DNA from 3 places in the Paenibacillus sp. FSL P4-0127 genome. Region 1 is predicted to be linked to each of the others. Evidence: riboswitches for the same ligand, from Rfam matches in the RefSeq annotation. Region 1 holds a riboswitch; each other region holds the start of a gene.
The links. A riboswitch is a leader RNA that binds a small molecule or an ion and turns the genes downstream of it on or off. The one in region 1 is predicted to bind glycine.
Positions count from the first base shown of each region.

Region 2: linked by a shared signal. The riboswitch ahead of gcvT (glycine cleavage system aminomethyltransferase GcvT) and the one ahead of NYE74_RS04165 (amino acid permease) in region 1 are both predicted to bind glycine.
Region 3: linked by a shared signal. The riboswitch ahead of sdaAB (L-serine ammonia-lyase, iron-sulfur-dependent subunit beta) and the one ahead of NYE74_RS04165 (amino acid permease) in region 1 are both predicted to bind glycine.

Region 1 covers NZ_JBBOWY010000001.1:946,606-954,352, reverse strand. The annotation lists gene NYE74_RS04190 (iron-siderophore ABC transporter substrate-binding protein) at 1-221, shown strand, start outside; gene NYE74_RS04185 (FecCD family ABC transporter permease) at 214-1,254, shown strand; gene NYE74_RS04180 (FecCD family ABC transporter permease) at 1,251-2,282, shown strand; gene NYE74_RS04175 (ABC transporter ATP-binding protein) at 2,282-3,079, shown strand; gene hprK (HPr(Ser) kinase/phosphatase) at 3,101-4,015, opposite strand; gene NYE74_RS04165 (amino acid permease) at 4,058-5,413, opposite strand; glycine riboswitch at 5,556-5,635, opposite strand; gene NYE74_RS04160 (helix-turn-helix domain-containing protein) at 5,920-6,954, shown strand; gene NYE74_RS04155 (C40 family peptidase) at 7,109-7,567, opposite strand.
Region 2 covers NZ_JBBOWY010000001.1:4,936,282-4,944,028, forward strand. The annotation lists gene NYE74_RS22230 (glutamate-5-semialdehyde dehydrogenase) at 1-464, shown strand, start outside; gene proC (pyrroline-5-carboxylate reductase) at 533-1,393, shown strand; gene mtnB (methylthioribulose 1-phosphate dehydratase) at 1,433-2,086, shown strand; gene gcvH (glycine cleavage system protein GcvH) at 2,195-2,590, opposite strand; glycine riboswitch at 2,789-2,893, shown strand; glycine riboswitch at 2,897-3,026, shown strand; gene gcvT (glycine cleavage system aminomethyltransferase GcvT) at 3,138-4,277, shown strand; gene gcvPA (aminomethyl-transferring glycine dehydrogenase subunit GcvPA) at 4,296-5,660, shown strand; gene gcvPB (aminomethyl-transferring glycine dehydrogenase subunit GcvPB) at 5,648-7,333, shown strand.
Region 3 covers NZ_JBBOWY010000002.1:908,087-915,833, reverse strand. The annotation lists gene NYE74_RS30455 (TetR/AcrR family transcriptional regulator) at 1-26, opposite strand, end outside; gene sdaAA (L-serine ammonia-lyase, iron-sulfur-dependent, subunit alpha) at 536-1,417, opposite strand; gene sdaAB (L-serine ammonia-lyase, iron-sulfur-dependent subunit beta) at 1,452-2,117, opposite strand; glycine riboswitch at 2,418-2,523, opposite strand; gene NYE74_RS30440 (S8 family serine peptidase) at 3,134-7,747, shown strand, end outside.

The sequences.
Region 1 (7,747 bases):
CCGATCTCATCGTTGGATATGGGAATGACGAATTGTTGAAGACGCTCCAAGCCGATTCACTACTAGGTAAAATTCCTGCGATCCAAAGAGGTTCTGTCGCATTTATCGACAGCGATACACCTTTAGTAGCTGCCGGAACTCCTAACCCGCTTTCGATAGCTTATACCATTGATGAATATCTAGCATTAATAGGAGGAGCTATTGACAAGATAAATGAATAGTTCTTCGGTTTCAAAAGATAAACAGCAAAGCTTCCATATGCCGGAGCACTTTATGACGGTTCTGGTGATTTGTATTGTCTTGCTCGGCGCGTGCGTAGTTGCATCTCTGGTTTTAGGCTCTCGTATGGTTAGTTTTAATGAACTGATAAACGGTTTATTTCATCAAGATATCCAATCCTTCGGGGCTAACGTGGTTCGCAAAAGAATTTCCCGAACCGTGTTCAGTTTGTTTTGCGGTGCGGCGCTCGGAGTCTCTGGAGCGCTTATGCAATCGGTCACGCGCAACCCAATTGCGGACCCGAGTATACTGGGAGTGAACACAGGCGCGTCCTTGTTTGTGGTTTGCGGAATTGCATTTTTGAATATAAGCACCGCAAATCAATATATATGGCTAGCTTTAGCCGGAGCCGCGATCACTGCGGTGTTCGTATTTGGAATCGGCTCTATGGGGCGTGGCGGCGCCACGCCCATTAAGCTTGTTTTGGCCGGAGCCGCCACAAGCGCCGCACTTTCTTCTCTGGTCACCGCCATCATGATTCCGCGCTCTTATGTCATGGATCAATTCCGGTTCTGGCAAGTGGGCAGCGTCGGCTCGGCAACCTGGAGCGCTATAGCCACATTCACCCCGTTTATGATCGTTGGCATACTGATCGCCGTAATGACTGCACCGGCGCTAAATGCGCTGGCATTGGGGGATGATGCCGCGACCGGACTCGGCGTTCGAACAGGACTACTGCGGTTTGTCGCGGCTTTTGCAGGTGTTGTTCTATGTGGGGCAACTACGGCCCTCGCAGGCCCGATCGGTTTTATCGGGCTATTGGCCACTCACGTCATCCGTCTCATGCTTGGGCCCGATCTGCGTTTGGTAATCCCCATGTCAGCTATTGCGGGAGCCATCATTTTGACATTAGCGGATGTGTGCGGCAGGCTCATCGGCAGCCCGGGAGAACTTGAAGTCGGTGTGGTTACTGCGTTTATAGGAGCTCCAATCCTAATCATATTAGCGATGAGATCGAAAGTGCGTTCACTATGAAAAATGAATCTATTGAATTTATTATGGCGGGCCGGCGTCAAAGACGCCGCCGGTGGATACTGATCACCGGCTTCCTTGCAGTACTTGCATGCGTGCTTTGCTGCGCTATGCTGTTACTGGGAAACACCATTTATCCGGTTCAAGATGTCATCCGGGCGCTTTCGGGCGAGCAGCTTAAAGGCGTGTCTTTTGCGGTGAATACGATACGTCTACCGAGAATGCTGGCAGGTCTTTTCGCCGGATTTGCTTTTGGTGCAGCCGGCTGCATCTTCCAGACTATGCTGCGCAACCCCCTTGCGAACCCGAATGTCATCGGGATTACCTCCGGCTCAAGCGTGGCGGCTGTTTTTTGCATCACCTTACTTCATTCAAACCGGGCGGTTGTTTCCGTTGCTTCGGTGATTGCCGGTCTTGTTACGGTTATCATCATTTATTTATTGTCCAGGGGGAAGTCATTTTCGGTCGGGCGCTTGATCCTCGTCGGAATCGGCATACAGGCCATGCTTGACGCCCTGATTTCCTACCTGCTGCTGGTTGGCGCTCAACAAGATATTCCCGCAGCGATCAGATGGCTTAGCGGCAGTCTGAATGGCTCGCAAATGCACGAACTTCCGCCTCTTGTCCTAACGGTATTGATCTTTACGCCTATCGCTATCGTCCTGGGAAAACATCTAAGTCTATTGGAACTTGGAGAACAATCGGCCACTTCGCTTGGAGTGAACACGGACAAGACAAGAATAGCGCTTATTTTGAGTTCTGTGTGCATGATTGCTCTGGCTACCGCCACCACCGGGCCAATCGCTTTTGTCTCCTTCCTTTCGGGGCCGATCGCGAAAAGACTGGCCGGAGCCGGCTTCTCGAACATAATCCCGGCTGGTCTTGTTGGCGTAAATTTGGTTTTGGCGGCAGATTTAATCGGACAATTTGCTTTCCAGTACAGATTCCCTGTGGGCATCATGACCGGAATACTCGGAGCGCCGTATCTGATCTTCCTGCTCATCCGAATGAATCGAAAGGGCGAGTTATAATGAAACCAACGCATCTATTTCAAGCCGAACAGCTCGTGGCCGGCTATGATCATAAAACGATTATCCAAGGTGTAGACCTTGTTATCCCCAGTCATAAAATAAGCGTTATTATTGGAGCCAACGGCTGCGGAAAGTCCACGCTGCTGAAAACACTGGCAAGGCTGATAAAGCCTAAGTCCGGCAAAATCACGATTGACGGAAAACCCATCGGCAAAATGCCGCCAAAACAGCTGGCTCGCGTGGTCGGGCTGCTGCCGCAATCCCCTATTGTTCCGGAAGGCATTTCGGTAGCGGATTTGGTTGGACGGGGAAGGTTTCCGCACCAATCGTTGTTCGGCGGATGGACTAAAAAAGATTATGAGGCCGTTGCCGAAGCGATGCGAATTATGGACATAACGGAGTTTGCGAATCACAATATTGACGAGCTTTCCGGCGGTCAACGGCAGCGCGTCTGGATTGCCATGGCTCTGGCGCAACAAACCGACATTTTATTTCTCGATGAACCGACAACCTTTTTGGATATCACCTATCAAGTCGAAATTCTTGACCTGCTCACGGACCTTAACCGAAAACACGGAACTACGATTGTCATGGTTCTTCACGATATCAACTTATCCGCACGTTACGCGGACCATATTTTTGCGCTTCAGCAAGGAAAGCTTGTGGCGGAGGGCGAGCCGTCTCAGGTGATTACAACCACATTGGTGAAAGACATTTACGGGCTCGATTGCACGGTGATACAAGATCCCATTTCCGGCTCTCCATTGGTAGTGCCCAAAGGGCGGTATCATGTATGAGTGATTGTAATCCAACCGCGCCTACTGCATTTTGTTTTCGATCCGCTGCATGAACTCTTCGGCGGCACTATAGCCGAGCTGCTTGAGATACCAATTGTTGGCCGCCGCCTCGATCAGACCGGCCACATCCCGTCCCGGCTGGAGCTGGACCTCGATATGCGGGATCTTGACGCCAAGATATTCCGTGAATTGAGGTTCCAGTTCCAGCTCGTTATTCAGAGAGTCTTCCCTCCATGGCGCTAATTCAATGTCGAGTACAATGCGTGTCTCGTCCTGAAAAGCCCTGCGCCCGTATTGGCGTACGACATTAATCAGGCCGATGCTGCGCAGCGCGAGGAATTCGCGTGTGGTTTCATTATGCGTTCCGAGCAAAGTCGTTGGCCCTAACTTCTTCAGCACCACAATATCGTCCGCAACGAACCGGTGGCCCCTTCTGATGAGCGTGTGGGCGGTTTCGCTTTTGCCGATCCCGGATTTGCCGCGGAGCAGGACGCCAATCCCCGATACATTCACGCATACCCCATGGATCGATATCTCCGGGGCAAGCGCTTTGACCAGATAGCTGTCCAGCTTGGCGATAAACTCCGTTGTCGTCTCCTCCGTCCTTAGCAGCGGAATCCCCTCCTGATCGCAGAACAGGGTCAGATACGGGATCTCCTGCTGTCCTGACGTCACAATGAAGCAGGGCGGATGATATTTGACGATGTTGCCGATATGCAGTTTGCGTTCCTCAATGGATAATGTCAATAGATAGTTAACTTCCTTACGGCCAAGCACTTGCACCCGTTCCATCGGAAAAAAATCAAAATACCCCACAAACTCCAGCCCGGGTCTGTGCGCCCGCGGACGGGTAATCACACGGTCCATACGGCCCGCCCCGGCAAGCACTTCCATATGAAACATATTCGCAAGACTTTGCACCGTGATCGTCTTCATGTTGTTCTCCCCAATGATTAATAATTCTTATGATGACACTGTTTATGATGATTTACCCGCTTTTCTTCTATTCGAATAATACAAAGCAAACAGCAGAATAAACCACAGCGGCGTCAATAATAAGGCCATGCGTGTCTCTTTGGCAACCAGCATAATTATAAGAATTATAGCAAACAACGTGAGAACTGCATAATTAACAAAGGGGGTAAACGGAGCTTTAAATTTCGATTTTGCCTGCAGCTCTGGCTGTGTCTTTTTATACTTGATGTGACAAACAAGAACCACACCCCAGACCCAAATAAAACAAATGGCGCTAATGGTGGTGACGACGCCAAACGCTTGCTCCGGAATAAGCTTGCTCAATAGAGCTCCCCCGGACAAGACAAGCGTGGAGATCAACAACCCGTTTCTGGGCACATGGTTTTTATTCAGCTTGGCAAAATGGGATGAAGCCTGGTTATTCTTGCTTAAATTATATAAAATTCGGCTTGTTGAAAACATCCCGCTATTACAAGCGGAAGCGGCTGAAGTTAATACGACAAAGTTAATAATTCCCGCGGCAATCGGAATCCCGACTAAACTAAACGTTTTAACAAAAGGGCTTTCTGACGGGCTTAGCTCCGTCCAGGGATTGATGCACAATAGGGCAATAATGGCGCCGACGTAGAAAAATAAAATTCTAAGCGGAATTTTATTAATCGCCGAAGGGATATTTTTTTCCGGGTTGGATGTTTCCGCGGCCGATACCCCCACCAACTCCACACCAACAAAGGCAAACACAACCATTTGGAAGGAAAGCAAGAACCCGGGAACTCCGTTTGGAAATATGCCGCCATGTCCCCAAATATTTTTGACCGTAACCATTCCCGCATCCGTTTTAAATCCAATCACCAGCAAGACGACCCCAATGGCAATTAAAGCGAGAATCGTCACTACCTTAATTAGGGCAAACCAAAACTCCAATTCGCCAAAATTTTTTACGGTTAACAGATTAAGTCCTAATAAAACAACTAAGCAGATAATTTCAGGCACCCATTGCGGGATATCAAACCAATATTGTACATACACCCCAACCGCGATCACATCGGCCATAGCCGTCATAATCCAGCAAAACCAATAGGTCCATCCGGTTACAAACGCGGCCCGCGGTCCAAGATAGTCTTCGGCAATGTCCGTAAAAGATTGATATCCGGCTTTGGACAACAGGAGTTCTCCCAGCGCCCTCATCACAAAAAATATGGCGATCCCCACGATGAAATAAGCAAAGATAATGGACGGACCCGCCAGTTGAATGGCTTTGCCCGATCCGAGAAACAATCCCGTACCAATGGTGCCGCCAATGGCAATCAGTTGAACATGCCGATTTTCTAAATCCCTCTTTAATTCTTGTTGTGCCAAACCAAACTCCTCCTTAACGTGAAAAGTTGAACAATGGATTAAACCCAATAAAAAAAGAGACTGGATGCGCTCCAATCTCCTGGTCATAAGAATAACTAAATAGACTTGTTATTAATTATTTTCGAAATAACAAATAGATATTCAGTACTCTTCTGTCCTTTTGCCTGAGATTGTGAACCCTTCGGCGCCGCGGAGTCCCGCGGTCTCTCCAGAAGCTGCTCCTGCTATAGTACGATCCATAGCCGTCATAGCTTGCCAACTATTTAATTTTTTTATTGTAACAACCCATTTAAATATTTTTCAATATTACTCGCAGTGAAAAAATTTGTCAACGAGATAATTCCCATTCGCCCAGGTTTGATTACGGCAGTGTTTCCTCGGGCTGTCTGTAACGGTAAACGTAACGGATAGGTTCATTCATTTAACCGGGCGGTCATTGAGGGCATATTTAACAAACAGTTACAATGCAATTGACTAGTCGAAATAGTAAAAACGGGAGGTTCTCAATGAATATTGAAATAGGCAAAAAAATCAAAGCACTCCGTTTACAAAAAGGAATGACTCAGGAAGAACTTGCGGCAAAACTGAATATGTCGTCCCAAGCCGTATCCAAGTGGGAAAACAATGTAACCATGCCCGATATCCAATTGCTTCCCAGGTTATCTGCGATTTTAGGGGTTACCATCGATGAACTGTTTGCATTAACCGATGATATCCACTTTGAACGGATTGAAAACATGATTGGACATGAACATTTTATATCAAAAGATGATTTCACCTATGCTGAACAATTTCTTAAGGAAAAACTTAATGATGACGCAAAAAAGCCCCGATGCCTCACATTGCTGGCCGAGCTGCACATTCATCGTTTACAGGAGCATCGTGAATTGGCTTCTCGTTACGCCAAGGATGTTTTAATATTAGCTCCAGATAACAAAAGAAATCACAACGCTTTACGGGATGCGGAGAATGGAGTTATTTTTGACTGGAACCTCTCCAACCATCGTAAACTCATAGAGTATTATATAGATTTTGTGACAAATCATCCGGATTACTGGCCGGCTTATGTATGGCTTATGAACTACTTGCTTGCAGATGGCAGATGCGCTGAAGCCAGGGGAATTCTGGAAAAATTAAACGAAACCCATCCAGGTTATTTATATCAATTATATGGGGGCCTGATATACAAAGAAGAAGGCAACCTTTCTCAGGCATTCGTTCTCTGGGAGCAGATGACCGAACTGTATCCTCATGATTGGCAGGCATGGTCCTCCAGAGGAGACTGTATGGCGAAGCTATGCAGATACGATGAAGCCGTTAAGTATTATTCCAAAGGTTACGAACTGCAGCCCAATCCCAAATATACAGATTCATTGGAAGCAATTTCCTATATCTACAAAATTCAAGGGAAGTATGACAAAGCCATTGAAAAGCTCAAAGAAATCCTTGCACTTTTGAGCAGTGATTGGAAAGTGACGGAGGGGAAGACAGTCGATTTGTATAAAGAAGAAATAAAGCTTTTAAAGACATTGCTGAAATAATGAACGACAGAACAAGGTCCGATGTGAGATTTCTCCGAAAAAATACCGTTACAAATGATGCGCCCAGCTTAAGGGCCGCTTCGGCAAATACGAAAGGAACTGCTGCGGCAGTTCCTTTCGTAACTGTATTGGTTACGCAAAAGCCGGCCTTTTCTTATCTTACTCGGCGAGCAGTAACGTAATGGTCTTCCCAATAACCGGAGTTCAGCTTACTGAATCCAACCTTGTTAATAGGAGAGCTGTGAATGAAGCGGCCATTCCCCATATAGATACCGACATGGTTGATCTTACCGTCGTTGTTTGTATCAAAAAATACCAGATCGCCTTTTACCAGATTACGCTTGGCTACATAACGTCCCGTTTTGGCCTGTTCTCGGCTTGTACGCGGAAGATACACGCCTTCACGCTTAAATACCAGCTTTGTGAAGGAAGAACAGTCGGAATACTTATACCCGCTATTCCACGGTTCAGAGCCAAATCTGTATTTGAAATCCCCTAAATAATTGTCAGCCCGACTTGCGATTTCAGAACCGGTGGCCGCGAACGTCAATGTTCCGAACAGCATCGATCCGGCCAATAATGAAGCGGTTGTACTAACTAGCTTCTTGAACATCTGTATTCACTCCCCTTCTGTATTGCTGCATCCCCTTGTTGTATTCTGGCGGATTCTTCAGAACACCCAATGGATATATCCGAATTATTGCCTTGCCTGCAGGGCTAGTCCAAGTGAATGCGCTAACCCATGCTAACATATATGAATAGCAGGCTAAACCCCACATCATTTACCAAATCC
Region 2 (7,747 bases), 4.0 Mb from region 1:
TCGTCCATGAAGACTTCGCCGCCCGGCATCTGTCCGAATTGGCGGACCGCTTCAAGGAGGCGGGCGTCGAATTAAGGGGCTGCGCAGCCACGAGACGCCTCGTGGCCTGGGCGAATCCGGCTACCGAAGAAGACTATGCGACCGAGTACAACGACTATATTTTGAATGTGAAGGTCGTTCGCAACTTGGAGGAGGCGCTGGATCATATCCGCCGTTTCGGGACCAAACACTCGGAATGCATCGTTACGGAAGACCGGCAAACCGCGGAGCTTTTTCAGCGGGAAATCGACGCGGCCGCCGTGTACCACAATGCGTCCACCCGGTTTACGGACGGCTTTGAATTCGGCTATGGCGCCGAAATCGGCATCAGCACGCAAAAACTGCATGCCAGAGGACCGATGGGCTTGCCTGCGCTGACATCCAGCAAATATATCATTACGGGGAACGGGCAAATCCGGGAGTAAACCTGCAATAAGCCTGAAAAAAATCCCTGTTAGCCAATATCCATTCTCTACATCAGGAGGTAATTCCCATGAACCCGAACATATCCCTTGCCTCCGCCTCGATTTGCTTTTACGGCGCCGGTTCGATGGCCGAAGCGATCGTGCGCGGACTGATCCATAAAGGCGTCGCCGCCGCGGAGCAAATCGCCATGCTGAACCGCTCGAGCCAGGAACGGCTGGCCTATTTGTCGCAGACTTACCGCGTCTCGGCCGCAAACGAGGAAGCCGCCAAACGGCAGCATCTCCGGGAAGCTTCGATCATCGTCCTGGCGATGAAGCCGAAGGATGCCGGGGAGGCGCTTAGCGAACTCGGCCCGATGCTGCGCGAAGGGCAAATGATCGTTTCCCTGATCGCCGGTCTGTCGATTGCGACGATCCAGGCGCTGCTCGGCGGCAACATCCCGGTCGCCCGGACGATGCCGAACACGTCCTGCTCCATCGGCTGCGGCGCCACCGGGATCTCCTTCTCCGCCGAAATGTCGGAGGAGCAAAAAGCGCAGGTCTTGTCCATGTTTCAAGCGGTCGGCATGGTGAGCGTGATTCCGGAGGAACGGATGGAAATCCTGACCGGTGTTTCCGGGAGCGGCCCCGCATATATTTATTACATGATGGAAGCGATGATCGAAGCGGGCGTGGAAGGCGGGCTAACCCCCGAGCAAGCGCGCGGGCTGACGGTGCAAACGGTGCTTGGGGCCGCCTTGATGATGGCGGAAACCGGCGAAAATCCGGCCAAGCTCCGGGCCGACATCACCTCGCCGAACGGCTCGACCCAGGCGGCGCTGGAGGTGCTCGAAGCGGGCGGGTTCCGGCCGAACGTGAAAGCCGCGGTGCACCGCGCCGCCGAGCGGTCTTTGGAAATGGGCGAGGCGGTTCGAAAGTCGCTTCTGTAAGCCAAGATTCTGAATGAAGCACGAAGGAGGACGGCCTGGATGAATTTTTCGGACATTCCGTTGGAGGAAAAGCAAGCTGCGCTCAGCAAACTGCGCGGCGTCAAGGAGCAGCTTGCCGCCCGCGGCTGGCTTCCGGCCATGAGCGGCAGCTTGTCCGTCCGGGTCGGAAGCTTCGCGCCGGGCAATTATCATTTTGCGGTAACATCGGGCATGAAAGGCCGGACGAACCTTCCGGCCGAGGAGTTCCTGTTTGTGGACGCCGCCGGAACGCCAAGCGAAGCTACGAAGCTGACGCCCGGCGAAGATGCGCCGGTCCACGCGAAGATCTACCGGATGACCGGCTGCGGCGCGATTCTCCACGTGCACACCGTGTTTAACAATGTGCTCAGCGAATATTTCGGCGACGAAGGATTCGTTCAATTGCAGGGCAACGAGCTGATCAAAGCGCTGGGCATCTGGGAGGAGGACGCCGCTGTACGCATCCCGGTCGTACCGAATTACGCCGACATCGCCGAAATGGAAAGGCGGATTCCCGCCGCGCTCGACACCCGGGTTCCCGGCTTGTTGCTGCGGGGCCACGGCATCTACGCCTGGGGCTCCACCGCGTTTGATGCCGTATCCCGTCTGGAGGCCTTCGAATTTATGTTCGAAGCGTTGTACCGCTCCCTCCTGCTTCCGCGCAAACAAACGTAAATGACGCATTAAACAAACTCGCGGCCAGCGAAGCGCTAAGACACCATGCGGCAAGCAAGCCGCGCCCTCCTCGCTGCCGCGAGATTATTTTACGCTGTAACAGGCCCTTTATCTTTCAAGAAACTCCGCATAAGCTTTGGCATCCATCAACTTGGAAAAAGCGGCGGCGGGGTCTTCCCGAAGCTGAATCCGCACCATCCATCCCCCGTCGTAAGGTTCCTCGTTCACCAGCTCGGGCGCCGCTTCCAGCTCCGCGTTGATCTCCAGCACCGTTCCGCTGACCGGCGTAAACAAATCCGCCACCGTTTTGACCGATTCGATCGTGCCGATGCCGTCCTGCGCTTCCACTTCCGTTCCAAGGTCCGGCAGCTCCACAAATACAATATCGCCCAAGCGATGCTGAGCCACGTCGGAAATGCCGATTTTTACCGTTCCGTCCCCCAAATCCAGCACCCATTCATGTTCATCGCTATACCACAGATTTTCCCTAATATTGGCAGACATGCGTATTCCTCCTCTTCCGGATCTTTCTCGTTCAGATTATTCCAAACCTAGCTGTAGTGTCAATATTACTAACATAATTTATAGATTCAAAAAATGAAAGCGTTGCATAATACAAAAATAAAATATTTTTTATATTTTCATGATAAGTTTATTGACATATTTCGCGGTTTTGAGTATTAATGTAGATGTAATCAGCGGTTGAAGGCAGAGGGAGAGATTACAATTCCAGGCAATTGTAACGCCGAAGGAGCAAGCCGTTGCGGAAGCGGTGAATCTCTCAGGCAAAAGGACCTCTGCCGGACGCGTCTCTGGAGAGAATTCGTCTTTATCGACAGAAGGCGGATCACCCAAGGGGAAACCTGCTTTTTCAAAAATGCCGGAGCGCAAGATGACCGGTGTTTTGCCGCAGGGTAACTCTCAGGTACAAAGGACAGAGCCCGGGAATATCCGATTCGTTTGCCGGTCGGAATTTCTTGGCCTGTCTTTTTATTTTTTCATGATGTGTGCAGGTAAAATACGGCCCACCGCGGCCAAACGAGGTGATGAAATGTCCGAACCCGTAGAACCCCTATTGCAACGAACGCCGCTATACTCTTGTTACTCCCGGTATGAAGGCGTGCGCTGCATCGATTTCGGCGGCTGGGAGCTGCCGGTGCAGTTCAGCGGCATTCAGAAGGAGCACGAGGCCGTGCGCGAGCGGGCCGGCTTGTTCGACGTATCGCATATGGGCGAGTTTTACGCCGAGGGTCCCGGAGCGGAAAGTTTTTTGCAGCGGATGACGACGAACGACGTGAGCCTGCTGGGGCCGGGAAAAGCCCAATACACCCTGCTCTGTTATCCGGACGGGGGCGTCGTCGATGATCTGCTGGTGTATAAACGGGACGAAGGCAAATACATGCTTGTCGTCAACGCCGCGAACATCGCCAAGGATTGGGAATGGCTGTGCCGGCATCTGCCCGCCGAAGGCGTCAGTCTGCGCAACGTTTCCGCGGCCACGGCGCTGCTGGCGCTGCAGGGACCGCTGGCCGCCTCCATCCTCTCTCCCCTGTGCGAAGGGTATGATCCCAGCGTTTTACGCCCCTTCACGTTTAAACCCGCGGCCCGAGTCTGCGGCATTAAAACGCTGCTCTCGCGCACCGGCTATACCGGCGAGGACGGGTACGAGCTTTACGTTGCCGCGGAAGACGCCCCGGTCCTTTGGGACGCGCTGATGCGGGCCGCCGAGCCTCGCGGACTCGTGCCGGCGGGGCTCGGCGCCCGGGATACGCTGCGCTTTGAAGCCGGCCTTCCCCTCTACGGGCAGGAGCTGTCGCCGAGCATTTCGCCGCTGGAAGCCGGCCTCGGCCGGTTCGTGAAGTGGGACTCCGGCCCGTTTATTGGGCGGGAGGCGCTGCTCAGGCAGCATGAAGAAGGCGTACCGCGGCGGCTGGCCGGTCTGGAGATGATCGACCGGGGCATTCCGCGCGCGCATTATCCGGTGTTTGCGCCGGGCACCGAGGACCCCATCGGCGAAGTAACTACGGGCACGCAATCGCCGACGCTCAAAAAAAACCTCGGCCTGGCGCTGATCGCCGGCGCCCACGCGGCGGCCGGCACCGTGCTCGAGGTTGAAATCCGCGGCAAACGGCTGAAAGCCAAAGTCGTCCCCCTGCCGTTTTATCGCCGAAACGCATCCGCCAAGCCGTGAAAGGAGTACGAGAAACTTATGATAAAACACCGTTATTTGCCGCTGACCGAACAGGACCGGTCCGAAATGCTGGAAGCGATCGGCGTCCCTTCGCTCGAAGCGCTGTTTCAGGATATACCCGAGGAGATCCGTTTTAAAGGCGCGCTGCCGGTTTCCCCGCGGCTCGACGAATACGCCTTAACCCGGCACATGTCCGCGCTCGCCGCGCGCAATGCCGACACCGACCGTTACGCCAGCTTCCTCGGCGCGGGCATTTACGATCATCATATTCCTTCCGTCATCCAACATGTCGTTTCCCGCTCCGAATTTTACACCGCATATACGCCGTACCAGCCGGAGATCAGCCAGGGCGAACTGCAGGCGATCTTTGAGTTCCAGTCCTACATCTGCGAGCTGACCGGCCTCAAGGTGGCCAACGCCAGCATGTACGACGGAGCGACGGCACTTGCTGAAGCCGGCTCGCTGGCCGCGGCCGCCACCCGGCGCAAGCGGCTGGTCGTGGCCCGGACCGTTCACCCCGAAGCCCGCGAGGTGCTGGCGACTTACGCGCGCGGCCTGAATCTGGAAATCGCGGAGGTCGGCTGGGATGCGGGCGTTACCGACCGTAAGGCGCTGGAGACGGCCATCACGGAAGACACCGCCGCCGTGCTGGTGCAAAACCCGAATTTCTTCGGTTCCCTCGAAGATATCCGCGCCATCGGCGAGCTGATTCATGCGCGCGGAGGCCTCTTGATCGTCAGCTGCAACCCGCTGTCGCTGGGCCTGCTGGAAGCGCCGGGCAAGCTGGGCGCGGATATCGTCGTCGGCGACGCGCAGCCGCTGGGCATCGCGTCTTCCTTTGGCGGCCCGACCTGCGGATTTTTCGCCGTGGCGGACAGCTACATGCGCCGGATGCCCGGGCGGATCGTCGGGCAGACGACCGACCGTAACGGCAAGCGCGGGTTCGTGCTGACCCTGCAAGCTAGGGAGCAGCATATCCGCCGCGAAAAAGCGACCTCCAACATTTGCTCCAACCAGGCGCTGCTCGCCCTCGCCGCGTCTGTGTATATGTCGCTCATGGGCAAACAAGGCATGGCCGAGGTCGCGGAGCTGAACCTGCAAAAAGCGCATTACGCCAAAACGCGCCTGGCTTCCATCCCGGGTGTAGGCCTCCCCTTTCCGGCCCCGGTTTTTAATGAATTCGTCATCCGGCTGCCGGAAGGCGCCGATCCGCAGCAGCTGCAGCAAAAGCTGCTCGAGGCCGGATTTATCGGCGGATTTGATCTGGGGCGCAGCTACCCCGAACTCGCCGGACATGTGCTGATCGCTGTGACCGAAAAACGCAGCAAAGCGGAAATCGACCAATTCGTCAGCGTAATGGAGGAATCGATATGCGCGAAATAAATGAAACCAAGCCGGAGGAATTGCTTATTTTCGAACGCAGCCGGCCCGGAAGGATCGGTTATTCCCTGCCGGAATGCGACGTCCCCGCCGTCCCGAAGGAGGAACTGGTGCCGCCGGAAATGCTGCGCCGCGAGGGGCTTTCGTTCCCGGAAGTGTACGAGGTCGATGTCGTGCGCCATTATACCGCCTTGTCCCGCCGCAATTTCGGCGTTGATAACGGGTTTTATCCGCTTGGCTCCTGCACGATGAAATACAACCCGAAAATCAACGAGGATGTGGCCCGTTATCCCGGCTTCGCCAAAATTCATCCATATCAGCCGGAGGAAAGCCTGCAGGGCGCGCTGGAGCTGATGTACCGGCTGCAGCGGGATTTGGCCGGGATTACCGGTATGGACGAGGTCACCCTGCAGCCGGCCGCCGGGGCGCATGGGGAATGGACGGGCCTGATGATGATCCGCGCCTATCACGAAAGCCGCGGCGAGAAGCGGACGAAAGTGATCGTGCCGGATTCCTCGCACGGCACCAATCCGGCCAGCGCTGCGGTCGCCGGCTTTGAGACGGTGACCGTCCCTTCGAACCAGCGCGGCATGGTCGATCTGGACGCGCTGCGGGCGGCCGTCGGCGAAGATACCGCCGCCCTTATGCTCACCAACCCGAACACGCTTGGCCTGTTCGAGCAGCAAATCGTGCAGATCGCCGAAATCGTCCATGCGGCCGGCGGCCTGCTGTATTATGACGGCGCCAATTCGAACGCTATTATGGGGATTACGCGGCCCGGCGACATGGGCTTTGACGTCGTCCACCTCAACCTGCACAAAACGATGAGCACGCCGCATGGCGGCGGCGGTCCCGGCGCAGGTCCGGTCGGCGTCAAAAAGCGGCTCGCACCGTTTCTGCCCGAGCCGACCGTCGTCATGGACGAATCCGGCCGTTACGCCATCCGCGGCCGGCGACCGGAGGGGGCGGCAGGCTTCGCCTCGACGGTAGGCACGGGAAAGCCGTCCGTTTCGGCTGGCTCAGCTGGCTCGGTTGGTTCAATTGGTTCGCCTGGCTCGGCTGGCTCAGTTGGTTCCGACGGCCCGTGCGTCTCCCCGACTTCTACTGCCTCCATTGGCTCGCCCAGCCCAGCCCCCGAAGGCGGCTTGCCGGGTACACAAGGCTCAGCCTCCATCGGCCGGGTCAAAGCGTATTACGGCAATTTCGGCATTCTCGTCCGCGCTTACGCCTATATCCGCAGCCTGGGCCCGGAGGGACTCCGCCAGGTTTCGGAAAACGCCGTGCTGAACGCCAATTACATGATGAAGCGTCTGGCTCCTTATTACGAGATCCCTTACTCGGATCAATCGTGCAAACACGAATTCGTCATGTCCGGCAGCGGGCTGGTCCAATACGGCATCCGCACGCTCGACGTCGCCAAGCGGCTGCTGGATTTCGGCTACCACCCGCCGACCATCTATTTCCCGCTGAACGTCGAGGAATGCATCATGATCGAGCCGACGGAAACCGAAAGCAAGGAAACGCTCGACGGGTTTATCGATTGTATGATCGCCATCGCCAAGGAAGCGGAGACGAACCCAGGTCTCCTGCTGAACGCCCCGTACACTACGCCGGTAACGCGCCTGGACGAAACCGGGGCCGCCCGGAAGCCGGTGCTGAACTGCGCCTGCGGGTAGCGGAGATCAATGTGCGACACCCCAAATGCAAAAGTGCAGTTCATTCTCAATAATACAACCATATTTTTCCTTAAACCCTCTTTTCAACTGCACTTTTGCATTTCAAGCGCCCAAAAACGGATTTTGAAGAAATACCAAATGTACTTTTGCACTTGCGGCTGTTAAACAGTTAATCGAGTTCGCCCCAAAAGGCAGCTTTACAAGCCCCTTATATACTCGAACAGCGGCAGCCCCGGACGAGAAACAAAGTCCGCGACTGCCGCTTAATTACGCCACCATAGCAACGGGAGCCCATGCACGTATAGCGAAGATATGCCGAGGCACGTCCGAAGATATGCCGAGGAATGGCGCAAAGGTTAAACCAAAGCCTGGGCAAGCTTCGAAGCGCTCTTCGGTACTGTTAATTTTAATATG
Region 3 (7,747 bases), on a different contig from region 1:
ATTTCCCGACGGTTGATTTGAGCCAATCCCCATAGCGCCTCCTTTCGCGAAAATGACTGATTGACCAAAATAAGAATATAGTCAATTGGTCGATTTTTACTTTACTCCTTCCACAGACGAATGGCAAGGTATTTTTTGCAAAAAACCTTTAAAAAATTTTCCCGTTCCGTGTTGCGCGATTTTTTTATTACTCGTTTTCGCTTTTTATTGATTAATATTTGGTGATTTTATCGTGTTACTACTTTTTTGCGAGAGATAGGGAATATTCTTAATGTGCCGCTATTTTGAAGGCTTGAAGATCAATTGTTGGCTGTAGCCGGCTGTTAGCGCCGACTCTGCCGGTGAACATCACGCTGCCGGACAATAAAGAGACTGAATAACGTTATTCAACTTGACAAAAACCAGGCCCCTGGCGGCGCCTGGTTTTTGTCATACGTTTAGCTGCGAAAGCGCCTCAAAGGCTAGTCTTCCCGTAACGAACATCTCAACCAAAAAAGTCCCGGCCCTATCGTACAAAGGGCGGGACTCTGCTTGCTTATTTTTTCCGGTTTCGCAGCTCTTTCATGATTTTGCGGCCGGTCGGCGTTTGGGCCAGGCCGCCCTGGGCCGTTTCCCGATGCCGGCTGGGCATCGCGGAGCCGACCTCCAGCATGACGTCGATGACTTCGTCGGACGGAATCGCGCTGCGCACGCCGGCAAGCGCCATATCCGCGGCCGCCAGCGCATTGACCGCCCCGAAGCCGTTGCGGACGATGCAGGGGATTTCAACCAGACCGCCGACCGGATCGCAGATCAGGCCCAGCGTATTTTTCAGCGCCAGACCGACGGCGTGCACCGCCTGCTCCGGCGTTCCCCCGCGCAGCTCGACCATCGCGCCCGCCGCCATGCCGATCGCCGAGCCGATTTCCGCTTGGCATCCGCCTTCCGCGCCGGAGATAAACGAGTTGTTGGCGATGACGTACCCGATCGCCCCGGCGCAGAACAAACCTCGCACCAGATGCTCATCCTCCCAGCCAAAACGTTCCTGCGCGCTGACGAACACCCCCGGGATGATACCGCAGGAGCCGGCCGTCGGAGTGGCCACGATCCGCCCCATCGAGGCGTTGACCTCGGAGACCGCCAAAGCGTAAGCCATGGCCTGACAGGCGATGTCCCCCGCGGCGGGCTCCCCGCTGCCGCGGTATTCGTTCACCCTTTTGGCATCGCCGCCCGTCAGCCCGCTCGTCGAGGTAATTTCCTCCGTCAATCCTCGGCGTACCGCTTCCTTCATAATTTGATAATACTCGGCCATCGCCGCCATGATTTCCGCTTCGCTCTGGCCGCTTTCCGCCGCCTGATCCTGCAGCATCACCTGCGAAATCGTCAGGGCCTCCTTATCGCACAAAGCGACGAGCTCCCGCAAATTCCGAAAACGCATGTTTATCTACCCCTTCACTTTGATGTCAAACGCTTTACGTTAAATCGATGTAAGCCGTCCGGCTCACGTGCGGAAGCTTTTCGACCGCTTCGATGAGCGCGCCCGGAATCGCCCCATCCGCCTCGACGACGGTCAAGGCTTCTTCGGTCCTGCCCTTCCGGTCGGTTATGATATAGCCGATGTTCACGTCCGCCCGGCTGAACAGCGCCGTGATGCCGGCCAACATGCCCTGGCGGTCGGCATGCTCGATCACAAGCGTCGGCAGCTCGCCCGAACACTTGACCTCAAACCCGTTGATGCCCTGGATCGCAATGTTCCCGCCGCCGATCGACGCGCCCGTCACCTCGACCTTGCGGTTTTCGCCGGCCAGTGCGATTTTTACCGTATTGGGATGGACCCCCGGCTGAACGCCGGTCGTAAAGTCAAGCTTTATCCCCGTTTCTTCCGCGATTTGCAGCGACTCCCGGATGCGCTCGTCATCCGTGCGATAATCCAATATCCCGCCGGCAACGGCCAGATCCGTGCCATGCCCCTGATACGTTTCCGCAAACGATCCGTAGAAGCAGATATGCGCTTCGGCGGGCGCCTCTCCCAACAGCTGCCGCGCAAAACGCCCGATCCGTACCGCCCCCGCGGTATGGGAACTGGACGGTCCAATCATCGCCGGACCAATAATCGAAAATACATTTTTAAACCGCATGGTCATCTTCCCCGTTCCCCAATATCTTTGTTTTCACCATTTCGCAAAAATCTTACTTTCAGCTTTCCCTATTAGTGCGTGTTCAAAAAGGTCGGTTTTCAGCACCGAAGCGAAGGCTTGGGCCAGGCTGAATTCAAGATTCGATGCCTATGTAGGAAAAATACCCGATGCCCTCCAAGCGCCAAAAAGGACAGAAAAAAGGCTTGCAGCCTTTTCTCTGTCCCCGTTACCTGAGAGTTTGATGCTTCCGTTGGCCGGAACCACGTACCCCTTGGGTGGCTTTCGCTCTCTCCAGAGTCGCGTCAGGCCATGGTCCTTGTACCTGAGAGATTCAAAGCCGCCCCGCATGGCCGGCTATTTGCTCCTTCGGTGCCGCCTCCAAAGCGGACTCTCCCATGACCCTCATTCGCGCGATATCATTTTGTAATTAATGTAAAACGAAAAGCACCATATGTCAATATAGCTAACATACAAATTCAGCTAGATGCCAAATAATATAGTAAAATATTCCTATTTTTCTATGAGTATATGTATATTTTCATAAAATTCTACTTGTGCATTTTCATTTTCATAGATATACTATTTTCAAAACAAGCCAGTATTTACCTATTTTTATTTTTTATTGAAAATAACCTACTTTTCCTATCGAATTTATAGATCAGCCAACCTCAACCCCATCGGTAGTTCAACGAAGGCTTGAATTTATCGCCGATACCTCACTGTTTTCCGCTTCACGTTTTGGTTATGTCCTAATCGGCTTGCCGTATAAACCGGGCCCGACCGCCAAGCGTTAGCTCCCCGCTGCCCGAAGCGGCTCGCTTTCTCAACTCAACGGCAACTAGTGTTAACTTTTCTCCCATGAAAGGAGGTGATGCTTGGAATTACGATAAATGTCCGTCTTTTTTTCGCAAGTCTCTCAGGTCGTCTCCGGTTTTAACTGACAGCCGGCAATTCTCCGGGCTGCCACAAGAGGATGTTCCGAAGGAACCATTAACCTAGAAGAGGGAGTGAAGAAGTTGATCCGATTCAAAAGATTCCGTAAAAATTTCTCACTCGGTATGTCGATCCTCCTTGTGCTTACTTTTGTTCCTGCGACCTATGCCGAAAACGCCGGCGCTGCGGCCAGCACCAGTTTAAAATCCAGCTCGCCGCAAATTGCCGAAGCCAAGATCGATGACAAGCTCACGACGCAGTTCAAGCAGGACGATTACGTAACTTATCTTGTCAAATTAAAAGAACAGACCGATACGGCCTCCGTTTCCAAGCTGGCCCTGCAAAAAGCCGCAACCCAAAAAGCGACGCCTTCGGCCGCCAAGCTGTCGGCCCGGACCTCCGTCATTAGCGCCCTGCGCGAAACGGCTTCCCGCACCCAATTCAGCTTGGAAAACTATTTGAGGCAGGAGCAAAAGTCCGGAGAGGTTAAAGATTACAAAAGCTACTTTATCGTAAACGCCATGGCGGTGACAAGTACAAAAGAAGTGCTTGACCAAATCGCCCTGTTTCCAGAGGTAGAAAAGATTCTGCCCAACGAAGAACGGTTTCTGGATAAGGTGGAAATCGACAAACAGGAGGCGGCGGCCGGTCAAGAAACATCCGTCAAGGATGCCGCGGCCGATCACGCCGGAGCGGCGGCCGTCAAGCCGAGCAGCGTCGAATGGAACATCGCCCAGGTCAACGCCCCCGAGGTGTGGGCCCAAGGCATCGACGGGACGGGGATCGTCGTCGCCAATCTCGACAGCGGCGTGGAATACACCCACCCGGCTTTACGCGCTAAGTGGCGCGGGTTTGACGCCGCCGGAAACATCGTCAACCCCGAGCTGAACTGGTACGATCCGCACAGCCACGCCACGCTCCCGGCGGACACCGACGGGCACGGCACCCACACGATGGGCACGATGGTCGGATCGGAGCCGGACGGCTCGAACCAAATCGGCGTAGCGCCCGGGGCAAAATGGATCGCGGTGCGCATTTTCAACCCGTCGACCACTGACGCCATTATCCTGGACGGCGGGCAATGGCTGCTCGCTCCAGTGGATGCGCAGGGGAATCTCCATCCCGAACTGGCTCCCGACGTCGTCAACAACTCGTGGGGTGGGGGCTCGGGGGTGGACGAATGGTTCCGCCCGATCGTGCAAGCCTGGCGGGACGCCCAGATCTTCCCCGAATTTTCAGCCGGAAATACGACTCTCACCAATCCGGGCGGTCCCGGTTCCGTCGCCAATCCGGCCAACTATCCGGAGGCATTTGCCACAGGGGCGACGGACATCAACCGCAACCTGGCCGATTTCTCCCTGCTTGGCCCCTCGCCTTACGGCGAGATCAAGCCGGAGGTATCCGCGCCGGGCGTCAACATCCGCTCCTCCGTACCCGGCGGCGGTTATGAAGGCGGCTGGAACGGCACCTCGATGGCCGGCCCGCATACGACCGCGATCGCCGCGCTGCTGCTGCAGGCCAACCATTCGCTGACGGTCGACCAACTGGAAGAAGTCCTCACCGGCACGGCGACGCCGCGCACGGACAGCCAGTTCCCGAACACGCCGAACAACGGATACGGCCATGGCATCGTCAATGCGCTGGACGCTGTCGGTTCCGTGCTCGAAGGGGTCGGAACGGTGTCCGGCCGGGTCGTCACCGCCGGCGACGATTTCGAAGAACCGGTGCTGGAGCATACTCCGCCTTCTTTAATATATGAAGGTTTCGACGTAACGTTAACCGCCCATGCGGCCGATAATGTCGCCGTGACTTCGGTTGAATTTTACGCCCGGGAGGCGGGAACCGAGCATTATTTATACCTGCCTGCGAAGCGCGTGTCGGGAACGAGCCAGGACGGCGTCTATGAAGCCACCGTCCCGTCCTTCCTGGTCGGAACCGCGGGGCTCGAATATTACATCAGGGTCAGCGATTACGGGGGCAACGGCTTTGATACCGCCCCGTATTCCGTGACCGTGTCGGCCGGGATTCAGCCCGGATACGAGCAGGATTTTGAGACCGGTGTGATCGGGTACGCCTCCGGCGGAACGGGAAACACATGGGCCTGGGGAGCGCCGGTCAGCGGCCCGGGCAGCGCCTATTCGGGGGAAAAAGTGTACGCCACGAACCTGAGCGGCACCTATTCCGCGAACGCCAACTCCTACCTGCTGGCGCCTCCGATCGATCTCACCGGAAGCCCGGAAGGGGCGCTGCTTTCTTTTAAACATTGGTACGATCTTGAAAACAACCGGGATTACGGCACGGTGTATATCGCTTCCGAGGAGAGCGATTACGCTTTCGCGCCGGTGGCCGAATTCACGGGAACGAGCGGCGGCTGGAAGACGCAATATATCGACCTTCGCCCCTATGCCGGCCAGCAGGTTTATCTGCAATTCAATTTAACGTCCGACGGTTCGGTGCAAAAAGCCGGCTGGTATCTTGACGACCTGTCGCTGCAAGCTCCGGACGACGTGGCTCCGGCGGCTCCCGGCGGGCTTAGCGGTTCCGTCAATTTCGTCGGCAGCGCGGAGCTTTCCTGGTCCGCCCCGGCCGATGAAGACGTGAAGGAATACACCGTATATCGCTCCGTAACTTCGGGAACGGGCTACGAAGCGATCGCCACGACGGCGGAAACGGCTTATACGGACGCTTCCACCGCGACCGGCGCCACGTATTACTACGCCGTCGCCGCAATCGATTACAGCGGCAACGAAAGCGAAAAATCAAATGAAATCGCCCTGACGATCGAACGTCCGGTCAGCCTGTTCAGCGACGATTTTGACGGCGCCGACGACGGCGGCTGGACCCATAGCGGCACGCAGGACGAATGGGAACGCGGCACACCGTCCGCCCCCGGCCCGAGCAGCGCCGTATCTCCCCCGAACGTGTGGGGCACGGATCTCGACGATACCTACGCGAATGGAGCGGATTACTCGCTCGTGTCTCCGGCCATCGATCTGAGCGGGGTGGACAATGCCACGCTGGCCTTCGACCACTGGTTTGAAATCGAAAGCAACTATGATTTCGGATACGTGGAAGCCAGCTCCGACGGCGGTGCGACCTGGGCCCAGCTGGGCAGATTTTCGCACAGCACGAACGGCAAGCAGTGGAGCCCCGTATACTACAGCCTGGACGAGTATGCCGGCGGAGCGGCGAAAATCCGCTTCCGGCTGAAGACGGATAACAGTGTTGCCAAGGCGGGCTGGTATATCGACAACGTTCAGGTGCTCAGCGTAAATACGCCGGCAACGAAGGCTGCCCAAGACGTGGTTGACGAGATCACCCCGCAAAAATCCAAGGCCGACAAACCCGGTCCCGCCTACAAGCTGATCCGCACCACCAAAAGCGAATATAATGCCGCTGTCGGCAAAGCGCAGGGGAGCGGTGAAGTCGGCGTCAGCAGCCTGCCGGCCAGCGCAACCGTGACGGTGGTGGAAACGGGACGTTCCGTGAAAACGGACCCCGCGACCGGAAAATACAGCCTGACCCATGTGGCCGGCAACTATACGCTCAAGGCGGAAGCCTACGGCTATTATCCACAAACACTGCCGGTCTCGATTGAAGATCAGAAGAACGCGAAGGCTAACTTCAATTTGCAGGCGATCCCGAAAGGGCAAATCGCCGGCACGATTAGCGACGAACGCAGCGGCGAGCCGATCGCGGACGCTACCGTAATCGTGCTTGAGGACGCGGCCATCGCCCCGCTGCGCACCGGTGAGGACGGCGGCTTCTCGCTGGAAGTGCTGGAAGGAACGTACACGCTGTCGGTGTCGGCGCGCGACTATTACAGCGGCACAATCACCATAACCGTGCCGCCGGACGGCAGCGCCGACGGATCGCTCGCGCTCAAGCCGTTCATCGGCTTCCCGGGCGAAATCGGCTACGACGACGGCACGGCGGAAAACGCCTGGTCCTTTAACTCCGCAGGCAACGCCTGGGCGGTGCGGATGACGCCGGAATCCGGCGCTGCGCAAGTGACCGGCGCCTCCATCCGGTTCTGGAACGAGGAATGGCCCGTACCGGGCGGAACGGCGTTCCAGTATGCGGTATTCGACGCCTCCGGACCGGACGGCTCGCCGGGCCGCCAGCTTGCAGGACCGTTTGACGGCACGGCGCTGCGCAACGACCGGTGGACGACGCTGGAATTGCCGGAGCCGGTGACGGTCGAAGGCGACTTCTACATCGTCTATATCCAAACGTTGGCGGGCACCAGCGCGCCGGGCCTCGCGGCAGATGAGAACGGTCCGCACGCCGGCCGCAGTTGGCAGCGGGTCAGCGGCGTCTGGAGCCAGACGAAGGAAGAGGACGGCAACTTTATGATCCGCGCCATTGTCCGCTACCCGGTGAACGCGCCGGTGATTACCTCGCCGGCGGCCGGCTCCTTTACGAACCAGCCGACGATTGCCGTAACGGGAACGTCGCCGGCCAATGAGGCGACGATTAAGCTGTACAACGGCACGGAACCGGCCGGTACGGCGACTGTGGAGAACGGGCGGTTCAGCTTGAATACCGAGCTGCATTCCGGCGCGAACGAACTGAGCGCGGAGGTCGTGGTAAACGGCAAAACGACCGACCGTTCGCTCCCGCGGACGGTGACGCTTGACAGCGACGCACCGCAGCTCGACGTCGTATCGCCGCGGGACGGATTCCGCACCAATTCG